3 regions of the Micromonospora sp. NPDC049139 genome follow, and region 1 is predicted to be linked to each of the others. Evidence: predicted binding sites of a transcription regulator. Region 1 holds the regulator's gene; each other region holds the start of a gene.

Region 1 (4,885 bases):
CGCCGGGTTCGAGCACGTCAACCTCGACCTCATCTACGGCACGCCGGGGGAGAGCGAGGACGACTTCGCCGCCTCCCTCGACCAGGTCGTCGCCGCCGGGGTGGACCACGTCAGCGCGTACGCCCTGATCGTGGAGGACGGCACCCGGCTCGCCGCCCGGATGCGGCGCGGCGAGCTGGCGTACCCCTCCGACGACGTCGCCGCGGACCGCTACCTGGCCGCGGAGGCCGCCCTCGACGCGGCCGGTTTCTCCTGGTACGAGGTGTCGAACTGGGCCCGCGGCGACGCGGCCCGGTGCCGGCACAACCTGCTCTACTGGACCGGCGCCGACTGGTGGGGCCTCGGCCCGGGGGCGCACAGCCACGTCGGCGGCGTGCGCTGGTGGAACGTGAAGCATCCCACGACGTACGCGAAGCGGCTGGCCGGCGGCGAGTCGCCCGGCCTGGCCCGGGAGGTGCTCACCGCCGACGAGGCGCACATGGAGGACGTCATGCTCCGGCTGCGGCTCGCCTCCGGGCTGCCGCTGGACGCCCTCGACGACGCGGGCCGGGCCGGCGCCGAGCGGGCGCTCGCCGACGGCCTGCTGGCCGGCCCCGACCACGCGGCGGGCCGGGCCGTGCTGACCCTGCGGGGGCGGCTGCTCGCCGACGCGGTCGTCCGCGACCTGCTGCCCTGAGGCCCCGCCGTGCGGCGGCGCGGCCGGAGAGGCCCACGCCGTGTGGCGGCGCGTGGCCGGTCCGGCCGGGGGAGCGGCCGGCCCGGCTCACCTGGTGAAGCTGTAGGCCATCGGGTAGCGGTAGAGCACGCCCTCGTTGGCCTTGACCCCGGCGACGATCCCGAAGATCAGCGGCACCAGCCAGACGAGCATCGGGACGAAGAACAGGATCCCGCAGGTGATCAGGGTGAGCACCCAGCTCAGCACGCCCACGATCGCCCAGGTGATCTGGAAGTTCAGCGCCGCGACGGCGTGCGCCCGGACGGTCGGCGACTGTTGTCCCCTGGCCATCAGCGCGATGAGCGGTGCGACCCAGCCGAGCAGGCCACCGCCGACGATCACCCCGGCCGCGCCGCCGAAGTGGGCGATCAGGGCCCAGTTCTTGTCCTCGTTGTTGGCGTAGCCGCCGGTGGGCGCGCCGTAGCCGCCGCCGGTCGGATAGCCGGCCCCCGGCGGGGGGTAGCCGCCCGGCGGGGGATAGCCACCGGGCGGCGGGTAGCCACCCGGCGGAGGGTAGCCGCCCGACGGCGGTTGGTCACCGGTGGGCGGCGGATAGCCACCGGGCGGGGGATAGCCGCCCGGGCCCGGTGCCCCGGACAGTGGTGCGGTGGGTTCGTCGGAGCCGGCCGGCCCGGGAACCCCCGACGGAGCGGCCGGGTCCGGCCGGTCGCCGGGGTCCCCCGCTCCGGGAGGGCGAGGTGGTTCAGTCATGGACGTCACGGTAGGGGCCGTGGGCAAGGCCGCACCAGGGCGACTCCGACCGGGATGTCCGGATGATCGGCTCTGGCGCCGCCGCCACGGGCCGGGTGGCGCCGGTCGGATCGCCGTCCCAGGTTGATCATCGCGTCGGCGGGCGCGCCGACGTAGACTGGCACTCGTCCGCAGCGAGTGCCAGCAACCCGCCCGCCCCTCGGGGCGCGGGGGTCCGACGTGCGACAGGAGGTGGGGAACGATGGGTCTCGACGACCGCAAGCTCGCCGTGCTGCGCGCGATCGTCGAGGACTACGTCGCCACGCAGGAGCCCGTCGGCAGCAAGGCGCTGGTCGAGCGGCACCAGCTCGGGGTCTCCCCGGCGACCGTCCGCAACGACATGGCCGTGCTGGAGGAGGAAGGCTACATCCGCCAGCCGCACACCAGCGCCGGCCGGGTGCCCACCGACCGCGGCTACCGGCTCTTCGTGGACCGGCTGTCCAGGGTCAAGCCGCTCAGCCCGGCCGAGCGCCGCGCGATCGAGCGCTTCCTGGTCGGCGCGGTCGACCTCGACGACGTGGTGCACCGCACCGTACGGCTGCTGGCGCAGCTGACCCGGCAGGTCGCCGTGGTGCAGTACCCGAGCCTGGCCCGCTCCTCCGTCCGCCACCTGGAGCTGGTGCCGATCTCCACGACCCGGCTGATGCTGGTCATGATCGCCGACACCGGCCGGGTCGAGCAGCGGCTGGTCGAGCTGCCCGGGCCGATCCCCGCCGACGACGTCACGGACCTGCGCCGGCTGGTCAACGAGAAGCTGGTCGGCACCCGGCTGTCCGAGACCCCGCCGCTGGTGCAGGCGCTGGTCGAGGAGTCGGTGCCGCACCTGCGGCCGGCCATGACCACCCTCTCCACCGTGCTGCTGGAGACGCTGGTCGAGCGGCACGAGGAGCGGATCGCGCTGGCCGGCACGGCCAACCTCACCCGCGGCGGCCTGCTCGACTTCCAGGGCTCGCTGCGCCCCATCCTGGAGGCGCTGGAGGAGGAGGTCGTGCTGCTCAAGCTCATCGGCGAGGCGGAGCCGAGCACGACCCGGGTGCTGATCGGCGACGAGAACGAGATCGACAACCTGCGCGCCGCCTCGGTGGTCAGCACCGGCTACGGGCCGGGCGCGACGATCGTGGGCGGGCTCGGCGTGCTCGGGCCGACCCGGATGGACTACCCCGGCACCATCGCCACGGTGAGGGCCGTGGCACGCTACGTGGGCGAGCTGCTGGCCCAGAACTGACCAGTCAGGGCCGACGGCCGGCTCCGGCCGACGACCGGCGCAACGCGAGACGAACATGAGGACACGGAACGCAGTGGCCAGGGACTACTACGGCATTCTCGGGGTGAGCCGGGAAGCCTCCGACGACGAGATCAAGCGTGCCTACCGAAAGCTGGCGCGGCAGTTCCATCCGGACGTCAATCCGGACCCGGAGGCACAGGAGAAGTTCAAGGACATCAACGCCGCGTACGAGGTCCTCTCGGACGACCGGAAACGGCAGATCGTCGACCTGGGCGGCGACCCGCTCGCCCCGGGCGGCGGGGGCGCGGGCGGCCCGGGCGGTCCCGGCGGCGCCGGCCCGTTCGTCGGCTTCCAGGACATCATGGACGCGTTCTTCGGCGGCGCGGCCGGCGGGTCGCGGGGCCCGCGACCGCGGACCCGGCCGGGCGCCGACGCGATCCTGCGGCTGGAGCTGGACCTGAACGAGACCGCGTTCGGCGTCGAGGCGCCGATCACCGTCGACACCGCCGTACTCTGCACCACCTGCTCCGGCGCCGGCACCGCGGCCGGCACCCACCTGGCCACCTGCGAGGCGTGCGGCGGCCGGGGCGAGGTGCAGTCGGTGCAGCGCACCTTCCTCGGTCAGGTGGTCTCCGCCCGCCCCTGCACCGTCTGCCAGGGCTACGGCACCACCATCCCGCACCCCTGCCCGACGTGCGCCGGCGACGGCCGCGTCCGCACCCGGCGTTCGCTGACCGTCAAGATCCCCGCCGGGGTCGAGGACGGCATGCGCATCCGGCTGGCCCAGCAGGGCGAGGTCGGCCCGGGCGGCGGCACCGCCGGCGACCTATACGTCGAGATCCACGAGCGGCCGCACGACGTCTACTCCCGCAAGGGCGACGACCTGCACTGCCGGGTCACCGTGCCGATGACCGCCGCCGCCCTCGGCACCCGGCTGACCATCAAGACGCTGGACAGCGAGGAGACGGTCGACGTCAAGGCCGGCACCCAGCCGGGCAGCACGCTGCGGCTGCGCGCCCGGGGCGTGCCGCACCTGCGCGGCACCGGCCGGGGTGACCTCTACGTCCACCTCGACGTGCGCACCCCGACGAAGCTCGACGCCGACCAGGAGCGGATGCTGCGCGACTTCGCCAAGACCCGGGGCGAGGAGGTCGCCGAGCTGACCAAGCAGGGCGGCTTCTTCTCCCGGATGCGCGACGCCTTCAACGGCCACGCCTGACCCGCACGCCCCGGGCCGCCGCGCTCCGCGGCGGCCCGGCGGCTCCACCGCCCTCGGCGCCCCGGCGGCCGCCGGGGCGGCTAGCCTGATCGTCGTGTCCGCGCCGCTGTTCCTGGTCGAGTCGCTGCCCACCGCCGACCGGCTGACCCTCGACGGCCCCGAGGGGCACCACGCCGCCACCGTGCAGCGGCTCCGCGTCGGCGAGGAACTGCTGCTCGCCGACGGGCGGGGCGGCACCGCCGCCGCCGTGGTGACCGCCGTCGGCCGCGGCACCCTCGACCTGGAGATCACCTCCCGGGGGTTCGTCGACGCCTCCGTCCCGCGCCTGGTCGTGGTGCAGGGCATCGCCAAGGGCGACCGGGGCGAGCTGGCCGTACAGGCGATGACCGAGGTCGGGGTGGACGAGATCGTTCCCTGGGCGGCGGCCCGCTCGGTCACCCAGTGGCGCGGCGACCGGGGCGTACGGGCGCGGGAGAAGTGGGCGGCGACCGCCCGGGAGGCGGCCAAGCAGGCCCGGCGCGCCTGGCTGCCCGTGGTGGCGGGGACGCCGGACGAGTCCACCGCCCAGGTCGCGCGCCGCATCGGCGGGGCCGCCGCGGCGTTCGTGCTGCACGAGGAGGCACAGGAGCGGCTGACCACCGCCGAGCTGCCCGCCACGGGCGAGATCGTCCTGGTCGTCGGGCCGGAGGGCGGGATCGCCGACAGCGAGCTGGACACCTTCACCGGGGCCGGGGCCCGCGCCGTCCGCCTGGGCCCGTCGGTGCTGCGCACCTCGACGGCCGGCGTGGCCGCCCTCGCGGTGCTCGCCACCCGCCTCGCCCGCTGGTGACGCTCAGCTACGCAGGTAGGAGGCGCCGTTCAGGTCGACGATGGTGCCGGAGGCCCACTCCGCCTGCGGGGAGGCGAGCCAGTGCACGGCGGCGGCGATCTCCTCGGGGCGGGCCACCCGGTTGAACGGGCTCTGCGCCCGGATGGC
Region 2 (4,885 bases), on a different contig from region 1:
CCGGCGGCCTTGAACGCCTCCTCCAGGAACTTGCGGTCCGCGCCCTCCCACCGGGCGGAGGACTTGCTGTCCGGCAGGATCACGCCGATCTTCGGGGCCTTGTCGCTGCCGCCAGCCTGGTCACCGCTGCCGGAGTCGTCGCCGCAGGCGGTCATGCCGCCGGTGGCGAGCAGGCCCACGGCGGCGAGGGTGAGGAAGCCCTTGCGCATGTGCAGGGTCCTTTCGGGGGTGGGGGATGATGCTGGTTTGTTGTGTCCGGCAACGTATTCCGCGTCACACTGTGGGCACAAGAGTGCCGAGGTGGCGAGTTTGTTGTTGGCAGTAACAATTCAGCAACGTCCCTGTCACCCGGCCGTCGCCCCACGCGGGAGCGCTCTCCCGCCGGCTCGGGGAGCGGCGCAGCTCAGCGGGCGGACAGCGGGGCCGTGGCCGCCCCGGTGAGGGCGACCAGATCCTGCGGGGCGAGTTGGAGCTGGAGGCCGCGCCGGCCCGCCGAGACGTAGACGGTGGGGTGGTCGAGCGCCGACGAGTCGAGCACCGTGGGCAGCCGCCGGCGCTGGCCGAGCGGGCTGATCCCGCCGCGCACGTAGCCGGTGACCCGTTCGGCCACCGCCCGGTCGGCCATGGCGGCCCGCTTGCCGCCGACCGCCGCGGCGAGCGCCTTGAGGTCCAGCTCGCCGGTGACCGGCACGACCGCCACGGTCAGCGCGCCGTCGACCTCGGCGACCAGCGACTTGAACACCCGCTCCGGCGGCACCCCCAGCGCCGCCGCGACCAGCGCGCCGTAGTTCGGCGCGTCGGGGGAGACGTCGTACGGATGCGTGCTGTGGGCGATCTTCCGCTTCGTCAGCAGCGCGGTCGCCGGAGTGCCCTGTCCCGCCATGACCGTCAAGTTAACCCGGGCCCGGGTGGCCGCGAGCCGATAAGGCCGGCTACCCGACCGGCCGGCAGACCAGCGCCGTCGGCGCCCCGGCGACCCGGGTCAGCACCAGGCTGGCCGCCTCGTCGCCGGCCAGCCGCAGGTCCCGCCGCAGCTTCTCCGGCTCCAGCGCGGAGCCGCGCTTGAGGATCTCCACCCGCCCGACCCGGCGGTCCCGCAGCAGCGCCCGCAGCCGCTTGAGCGAGAACGGCAGCACGTCGGTGACCTCCAGGCAGCGGGCGAACGGGGTCGCCGCCGGGGCGTCCGCGTAGAGGTAGGCGATGCTCGGGTCGGCCAGCGTCGCGTCGAGGGCACCCGCCAGCTCCGCGACCAGGTGCGCGCGGACCACCGCCGGGTCCGGGTCGTACAGGAAGCGGCGGACCGGCCCGACCGGCGCCTCGGCGTCGCCGGAGCCGGTCACCTGATAGCAGGGGACCCTTCCTCTACCGGAGGCGTTAACAGGGGACCCTTCCTTACCGCGCAGCAGGGTGGCCCGGCGGGGGACCTCGGCGAGCCGGCCGCACCACAGCGCCGCCTCGACCAGGTCGCCGTCCGCGCTCACCCACTCCGCCTCGGCGCCCGCGGGGATCAGCGCGTGGTCGATCCCGGGCGCCACCTTCACCACCGTGTACGGCACCCGCGCGGCCAGGCCGACGACGAAGTCCCAGGGCGGGGAGTAGGCGTTCGGGTCGAAGACCCGCCGCCCGGTGCCCGCCTTCCGCCGCGCCGGGTCGCAGAACACCCCGTCGACCCGGCTGACGTCGAACGCCGTGGCGTCGCCGCACTCCACCGTGAACAGTTCGGCCAGCCCGGCCGCCTCCGCGTTGGCGGCGGCCATCGCGGCGGTCACCGGGTCGGCCTCCACCCCGTACACCCGGATGCCGGCCCGGGCGGCGGCGAGCGCGTCCGCGCCGAGGCCGCACCCGAGGTCGGCCAGGGTGCGCACGCCGGCGGCGCGCAGCCGGCGTGCGCGCCGCGCCGCGACGGTGCCGCGGGTGGCCTGCTCCAGCCCGGCCCGGGTCAGGAACATCCCCGCCGCCGCCGGCCCGAACTTGCCGACCGCCCGGCGGCGCAGCTCGGCCTGGGTGAGTGCGGCCGCCGCCAGCGCGGGCGGCATTCCGGCCGAGCGGAGCGCGGCCGCCGCGGCCAGCGGGTCGCTGCCGGCCACCCGCGCGGCCGCGTCGAGCGCGACCGACCCCTCGGGCGTACGCAGGGCGGCGAACTGGTCGAGGTCCACGCGGTCATTCTGGCCGCCCGGCCCGACGCGCCGGCCGGCGGGTTGGCACTCTCCTTGACGGAGTGCTAGCCGAGGAATAACCTGCGATTAGCACTCTCACCCCGAGGGTGCCAGCTTCCGGGCTGTCAGGCCCGGGCGCTGAACGCCAGGCGGACCGGCACCCGCGACGACGGCCCCGCCCGGTGGCATGTGGCAGATTGACGCCGGTCGGCATGCCGACCGGTAACGAAACCAGTACCCCAGGAGGGTATGCCCGTGACTACCGCGACCAAGGTTGCGATCAAGCCGCTCGAGGACCGGATCGTGGTCCAGGCGAACGAGGCTGAGACCACCACGGCGTCGGGCATCGTGATCCCCGACACCGCCAAGGAGAAGCCGCAGGAGGGCACCGTCCTCGCTGTCGGCCCGGGCCGGATCGACGACAAGGGTAACCGCGTGCCGGTCGACGTCAAGGTCGGCGACACCGTCCTCTACTCGAAGTACGGCGGCACCGAGGTCAAGTACGCCGGCGAGGAGTACCTGGTGCTCTCCGCCCGCGACGTCCTCGCGGTCATCGAGAAGTAAGCAACCGATCAGTGTCGTTGCCCCGGTCCGGCTCGCCGGGCCGGGGCAACGTCGCTTCGAAGGGACATTCATGGCGAAGATCCTGAGCTTCTCGGACGACGCCCGGCACCTGCTCGAGCACGGTGTCAACGCCCTCGCGGACGCGGTCAAGGTGACCCTCGGCCCGCGCGGGCGCAACGTCGTCCTGGACAAGAAATTCGGTGCGCCCACGATCACCAACGACGGCGTGACCATCGCCAAGGAGATCGAGCTCACCAACCCGTACGAGAACCTCGGCGCGCAGCTGGTCAAGGAGGTGGCGACCAAGACCAACGACGTCGCCGGCGACGGGACCACCACCGCCACCGTGCTGGCCCAGGCGATGGTCCGCGAGGGCCTGCGCAACGTCACGGCCGGCGCCAACCCGGCCGGCCTCAAGCGGGGCATCGACGCGGCGGCCGCCAAGGTCTCCGAGGCGCTGCTCGGCCGCGCGGTCGAGGTCGCCGACAAGAAGTCGATCGCGCACGTCGCGACCATCTCCGCGCAGGACGCCACCATCGGCGAGCTGATCGCCGAGGCGATGGAGAGGGTCGGCCGCGACGGTGTCATCACCGTCGAGGAGGGCTCCGCGCTCACCACCGAGCTGGACGTCACCGAGGGCCTCCAGTTCGACAAGGGCTTCATCTCGCCGAACTTCGTCACCGACGTGGAGGGGCAGGAGTCGGTCCTGGAGGACCCGTACATCCTGATCACCACCCAGAAGATCTCGGCGATCGAGGAGCTGCTGCCGCTGCTGGAGAAGGTCCTCCAGAACAGCAAGCCGCTGCTGATCATCGCCGAGGACGTCGAGGGCCAGGCGCTGTCCACCCTGGTGGTCAACTCGATCCGCAAGACCCTCAAGGTCTGCGCGGTCAAGGCCCCGGGCTTCGGCGACCGCCGCAAGGCGATGCTCCAGGACATGGCGATCCTCACCGGCGCCGAGCTGGTCGCCCCGGAGCTGGGCTACAAGCTCGATCAGGTGGGCCTGGAGGTGCTCGGCAGCGCCCGCCGCGTGGTGGTCGACAAGGAGAACACCACGATCGTCGACGGCGGCGGCCAGGCGGGCGAGGTCGCGGACCGGGTGGCCCAGATCCGCAAGGAGATCGAGGCCTCCGACTCCGACTGGGACCGGGAGAAGCTCGCCGAGCGGCTGGCCAAGCTGTCCGGCGGCATCGCGGTCATCAAGGTCGGTGCCGCGACCGAGGTCGAGATGAAGGAGCGCAAGCACCGCATCGAGGACGCGATCGCCGCGACCAAGGCCGCGGTCGAGGAGGGCACCGTCCCGGGCGGCGGCGCCGCACTGGCGCAGATCCTGCCGGCGCTGGACGACGACCTCGGCTTCACCGGTGACGAGAAGGTCGGCGTCTCGATCGTGCGCAAGGCGCTGGTCGAGCCGCTGCGCTGGATCGCCCAGAACGCCGGCCACGACGGCTACGTCGTGGTGCAGAAGGTCGTCGGCAAGGAGTGGGGCCACGGCCTCGACGCCGCCAGCGGCGAGTACGTCGACCTGGCGAAGTCCGGCATCCTCGACCCGGTGAAGGTGACCCGCAACGCGGTCAGCAACGCCGCGTCGATCGCCGGCCTGCTGCTCACCACGGAGAGCCTCGTGGTGGAGAAGCCGGAGAAGGCCGAGCCGGCCGCCGCCGGTGGGCACGGCCACGGCCACGGTCACGGCCACCAGCACGGCCCGGGCTTCTGACCCTCGCCGTACGCCTAGTCGGGGCGCACCGTCCGCGTGACGGTGCGCCCCGACGCCTTTCGGGGGCGGCGCGCCTTCGTGGACCGGGGACGGCGCGACGCCGCGCCCCGGGCGGGGGCGCGGCGTCGGTGTGGTCCTCGGGTGGCCGGGCTCAGGCGATCTTGCGCTGGGCCGGGACGGTCGACTTGTGCGGCCGGCCCAGGCGGGCCTCCAGGCGGGCGATGTCGACCCGGCTCTGCCGGCGGTCGGCCAGGTCCTCCCAGCCGACGGCGAGCAGCCGCAGCCGCTCCGACTCGCTGAAGCCGCCCCACACGCCGTACGGCTCCCGGACGGCGAGGGCGTGCGCGGCGCACTCGGCCCGGACGGGGCAGGTGCGGCAGACGGCCTTGGCGCCGGACTCGCGGCGCAGGCGCGACGAGCCGCGCTCGCCGTCGGGGTGGAAGAACTG
Region 3 (4,885 bases), on a different contig from region 1:
CGCCCAGGGCCAGAAGGGGCCCCAGGCCGAGCGCGTACGCGTCATCGCCTGACCCCCGTCCGCCACGGGCCGGGCCCTTCCGCCGCCGACCGCCCCGCGCGGCGGCGCCAACGACATTCGTCGATCAGCTCCGACGGGTGAGCCGGTCGGGTGACCGCTTTCGGCACATGGGTTCGGCGGGCGGATGGTGGCGCTGTCGAGCTGCCCCGTCTGTAGGACCACCCGTCTCTGTAGCACCACGCCTCGCATCCGGCTCGGCCGCCTGCGAGGCGTGGTGTGCCCCATCTGTGAGGGCAGCTCGACAGGGGCCGGGCGGTGGCACCGGTGGGGTCCGGGTTCGGGGTGTGACCTGCGGCATCGTTGGGCGGCACCGCGGCCGGGACGGGCCATGGTCCCTGGTCGTGGTTCGTGGCCCCGGTTCGTGGCGTGGCACCCCGGGCTGCGGTACGGACGCCAGGCAGGGAAGATCGTGAGCCGGTTCAGCCGTCGCTGAGGAGGGTTCATGTCCGACCAGCCACCCCAGGGCACGCCGCCGTCGGGGGATCCCGACCCCGCCACGGCCGGCGATGCGAGCGCGCCGCAGCCGCAGGGGTGGGTCTTCCCGCCCACCGGCGGGTTCCCGGCCGGCTCCGGCCCGTACGGCGGGCAGCCGTGGTATCCGGGCGCGCCGGTCGTGTATCCGGGCGCGCCGGTCGCGTACCCGGGGCAGCCGGTCCACGGGTGGTACCCGCCCGGCCACGGCCTCGACCCGGCCGACCCGCTGGTCACGCCGCCCGGCGGCGGCGTGAGTGGCTGGTTCGACCGGTGCGTCGGCGCGGTGCGCCGGGGCTGGCGGACGCTGCTGCCGATCCTGCTGCTCACCCAGGTGCTGCCGGCCGTGGTGCTGTCGGTGCTCGCGCTGGTGGTCGACCCGTCGGCCCGGTGGGACGAGTCGATGGCCGACGACCCGGCCGCGCTGCCCGACACCTTCCTGGCCGACCTGGGCACCATGATGGCCGTGCTGATCGGCGGCGCACTGGTCTTCGGCCTGGTGCAGAGCCTCGGCTGGGCCGCCGGCACCTGGGTGGTCGCCCGGCAGGCGGCCGGCCAGCCGGTGACCGTCGGCGCCGCGCTGGGCTACGGCCTGCGCCGGGCGCCGGGCCTCTGGGGCTGGACCCTGCTGATGAGCGTGATCATCGGGCTCGGGGTGTGCTTCTGCGTCATCCCCGGCATCTACTTCGCCTTCGCGCTGAGCATGGCCGGCCCGGTCTACCTCTTCGAACGGCAGCACCCGATCGGCCGCTCGTACCGGATGTTCCACGACCGGCTGGGCCTGCTGCTCGGCCGGGTGGCGCTCGTTGCGGCGGCGGTGATCGTCGGGGGCGGGGCGGCCGGCCTGGTGGAGGGCATCGGCTCGCTGCCGTTCGGCGTCACCCCGCTGGAGTCGCCGGGCACTGCGGTGGGCGCGATCGCGGTGGCGGTGCTCGGCGGGGTGCTGGGCCTGCCCACCCACCTCGCCCAACTGGTCGGCCTGGTCGTCACGTACGCCGAGCAGCGCGCCCACGAGGGGCCGGTGGACAGCGCGCGGCTAGCCGGTGAACTCGGCTGAGCGGGGCGGTCGTGCTTGCACTCGGCAGGGGAGAGTGCTAAACAAGTCATTGGCACTCGCATACCGTGAGTGCCAATGGTCGGGGCGGTAGGGCCACGGCCGCACGGGCGTCCACACGTCGGTGCGGCACATGGCCGGTCGTCGCGGGCTATCCGGCCCGGCCGAGGAGACGTCGTCGTCGCCAGGTGGCGACGTCCCCAAGGTGCGTACACCAGGCGGCCCATCCGGGACACAACCTCCGGGTGGCCCGTGAGTGTCCAGGAGGACAACGCCGTATGGCCAAGATGATCGCGTTCGACGAAGAGGCGCGCCGGGGCCTCGAGCGGGGCATGAACCAGCTCGCCGACGCCGTGAAGGTGACCCTCGGCCCCAAGGGCCGCAACGTCGTGCTCGAGAAGAAGTGGGGTGCCCCCACCATCACCAACGATGGTGTGAGCATCGCCAAGGAGATCGAGCTCGAGGACCCCTACGAGAAGATCGGCGCCGAGCTGGTCAAGGAGGTCGCCAAGAAGACCGACGACGTTGCCGGTGACGGCACGACGACGGCGACCGTCCTGGCCCAGGCCCTCGTCCGCGAGGGTCTGCGCAACGTGGCAGCCGGTGCCAACCCGATGGCCCTGAAGCGGGGCATCGAGGCCGCCGTGGCCAGCGTCTCGGAGGAGCTGTCCAAGCTCGCCAAGGACGTCGAGACCAAGGAGCAGATCGCCTCCACCGCCTCCATCTCCGCCGGTGACAGCACCGTCGGCGAGATCATCGCCGAGGCGATGGACAAGGTCGGCAAGGAAGGCGTCATCACCGTCGAGGAGAGCAACACCTTCGGCCTGGAGCTGGAGCTCACCGAGGGTATGCGCTTCGACAAGGGCTACATCTCGGCCTACTTCATGACCGACCCGGAGCGCATGGAGGCCGTCTTCGACGACCCCTACCTCCTGATCGTCAACAGCAAGATCTCGTCGGTCAAGGACCTGCTCCCGATCCTCGAGAAGGTCATGCAGTCGGGCAAGCCGCTGCTGATCATCGCCGAGGACATCGAGGGCGAGGCCCTGGCCACCCTGGTCGTCAACAAGGTCCGGGGCACCTTCAAGTCGGTCGCCGTCAAGGCGCCGGGCTTCGGTGACCGCCGCAAGGCCATGCTGGCCGACATCGCCATCCTCACCGGTGGCCAGGTCATCAGCGAGGAGGTCGGCCTCAAGCTGGACGCCGTCGGCCTCGACATGCTGGGCCGCGCCCGCAAGGTCGTGGTGACCAAGGACGAGACCACCATCGTCGACGGTGCCGGCGACGCCGAGCAGATCCAGGGCCGGGTCAACCAGATCCGGGCCGAGATCGACAAGAGCGACTCCGACTACGACCGCGAGAAGCTGCAGGAGCGGCTGGCCAAGCTGGCCGGCGGCGTCGCGGTGATCAAGGTCGGCGCGGCCACCGAGGTCGAGCTGAAGGAGCGCAAGCACCGCATCGAGGACGCCGTCCGCAACGCGAAGGCCGCCGTCGAGGAGGGCATCGTCCCGGGTGGTGGCGTCGCGCTGGTGCAGGCCGGCAAGACCGCCTTCGACAAGCTGGACCTGACCGGCGACGAGGCGACCGGCGCGCAGATCGTCAAGATCGCGCTGGACGCCCCGCTGCGGCAGATCGCCGTCAACGCCGGCCTCGAGGGCGGCGTGGTCGTCGAGCACGTCCGCAACATCGAGCCGGGTCACGGCCTCAACGCCGCCAACGGCGAGTACGTCGACCTGCTGGCCGCGGGCATCATCGACCCGGCCAAGGTGACCCGTTCGGCGCTGCAGAACGCCTCGTCGATCGCGGCGCTCTTCCTCACCACCGAGGCCGTCGTGGCGGACAAGCCGGAGAAGGCCCCGGCCGCCCCGGCTGGTCCGGGCGGCGGGGACATGGACTTCTGAGTCCAGCTCCACGTACGCCGGAAGGGGCGGGCCGCGTCAGCGGTCCGCCCCTTCCGCCGTCAGGTCGGCAGTGGTCGTTGGTTGCGTCTCTTCTGCGCCCGGCCGTACGGCTGCGGGATCTGGACCGGCTCGTCGACCAGCGCCACCGGCTCGTCGGTCGGCTCGTCGGCGCCGCTCATCTCCGCCTGCTGCTCGGCGTCGCCGTAGTCGAGCCGGTCGAACGGCAACGGGCCGGGGCGTTCGTCGTCCGTGGTCATGGCTGCCTCCTCTACCGAAACGGTAGGGGGCGTCGATCAAAGATGGGGGCGAATGGGGTTATCGGCGTCTATATCCCCTTCGCCCTCCTCCGTCACTCTCCGAGCGTCCTGCGGTACAGGAAGAAGACCCGCTCGATCCGGGCGCCCGCGCTGCCCGAGTAGAACGGCACCGGCCCCACCCAGCCGATCTGCGCCGCCGTCACGCCCGCCGCCCGCTGGTCGCGCAGACAGCGGCGCAGCAGCACCCCGCCGATCCCCGAGCCCTCCGCCGCCGGGGCGGTGCCCATCGGCCCGAACCAGCTCGGCCGGGACGACCCGTACGCCGCGAAGCCGAGCACCTCGCCGTCGCGCTCGGCCAGGTGGCAGCCCGCCCCTTCCCGGCCCACCGAGCCGGCCAGCTCCGCGTCCCAGGCGCCGCCGAACGTGGCGCGGGCGAACTCCGCCAGCGCCGGCAGGTCGGCCGGCTCGGCGCGGCGGACCGAGACGCCCCGGCCGGCCAGCCGTGCCTCCGCCGCCTCCGTGGAGCGCAACGCGGGGGAGTCGTCGTACGACAGGTCGGCGGTCATGTTCCACGCCGTCCGGTCCTGCCGGTAGCCGAGCGCCAGCGCGGCGCAGACCGCCGGGGTGTAGCGCACGTCGATCCCGGGCCAGGCGTAGTACGGCGGGTTCCCCGCCAGCAGCACCTCGGCCGCGCCGAGACCGGCCAGGGTCCGCTCGGCGGACGACAGTAGCGCCCGCCCCACGCCCCGGCGCCGGTGGTCGGGGTGCACCACCACGAGGTCCACGTGCCCGAGCCCGGCGTCCCGCCCCGACAGGGAGCAGACCAGCGCCCCGACCAGCTCCGCCCCCCGGTACGCGCCCAGCGCGACGACCGGCCGGTCGGCGGCCGCCCGGGCCCAGAGCGCGGCCACGAGGGCCGGCGCCTCGGCGGCGTCCTCGGGCAGGTCCAGCGCCCGGCGGCACAGCTCCACCACGGCGGGCGCCCGGTCGGCGGTCAGCTCGACGATCTCCGCATCCATGGTCGCCGACCCTAGAGCACGGGGTGCGGGGGAGGGCAGGGGCCGCTCACCCGCGGGCCGCCCGCACCGCCGCGTACGCGTCGACCAGGCCGGCGCCGGTGATGTTCGCGTCGCCGCCGCAGG

What was found. The regulator HrcA, encoded in region 1, represses chaperone genes, less so after heat shock. The targets are predictions, from matches to a motif close to GGTTNGCACNCTCNNNNNGAGNGTGCNAACC.
Region 2: the regulator HrcA is predicted to act here: its motif matches at 2,242-2,272, upstream of groES (co-chaperone GroES).
Region 3: the regulator HrcA is predicted to act here: its motif matches at 1,636-1,666, upstream of groL (chaperonin GroEL).

The regions. Positions count from the first base shown of each region.
Region 1 covers NZ_JBVJHK010000021.1:39,133-44,017, reverse strand. The annotation lists gene hemW (radical SAM family heme chaperone HemW) at 1-676, shown strand, start outside; gene ACZ6Q9_RS28205 (DUF4870 domain-containing protein) at 764-1,426, opposite strand; gene hrcA (heat-inducible transcriptional repressor HrcA) at 1,668-2,690, shown strand; gene dnaJ (molecular chaperone DnaJ) at 2,764-3,909, shown strand; gene ACZ6Q9_RS28190 (16S rRNA (uracil(1498)-N(3))-methyltransferase) at 4,004-4,738, shown strand; gene ACZ6Q9_RS28185 (SDR family NAD(P)-dependent oxidoreductase) at 4,742-4,885, opposite strand, start outside.
Region 2 covers NZ_JBVJHK010000002.1:513,242-518,126, reverse strand. The annotation lists gene ACZ6Q9_RS05920 (sugar ABC transporter substrate-binding protein) at 1-209, opposite strand, end outside; gene ybaK (Cys-tRNA(Pro) deacylase) at 404-883, opposite strand; gene ACZ6Q9_RS05910 (THUMP-like domain-containing protein) at 933-2,156, opposite strand; gene groES (co-chaperone GroES) at 2,406-2,720, shown strand; gene groL (chaperonin GroEL) at 2,791-4,437, shown strand; gene ACZ6Q9_RS05895 (WhiB family transcriptional regulator) at 4,589-4,885, opposite strand, start outside.
Region 3 covers NZ_JBVJHK010000010.1:134,508-139,392, reverse strand. The annotation lists gene ACZ6Q9_RS18880 (cold-shock protein) at 1-52, shown strand, start outside; gene ACZ6Q9_RS18875 (hypothetical protein) at 503-1,588, shown strand; gene groL (chaperonin GroEL) at 1,864-3,486, shown strand; gene ACZ6Q9_RS18865 (hypothetical protein) at 3,546-3,743, opposite strand; gene ACZ6Q9_RS18860 (GNAT family N-acetyltransferase) at 3,836-4,762, opposite strand; gene ACZ6Q9_RS18855 (S8 family serine peptidase) at 4,809-4,885, opposite strand, start outside.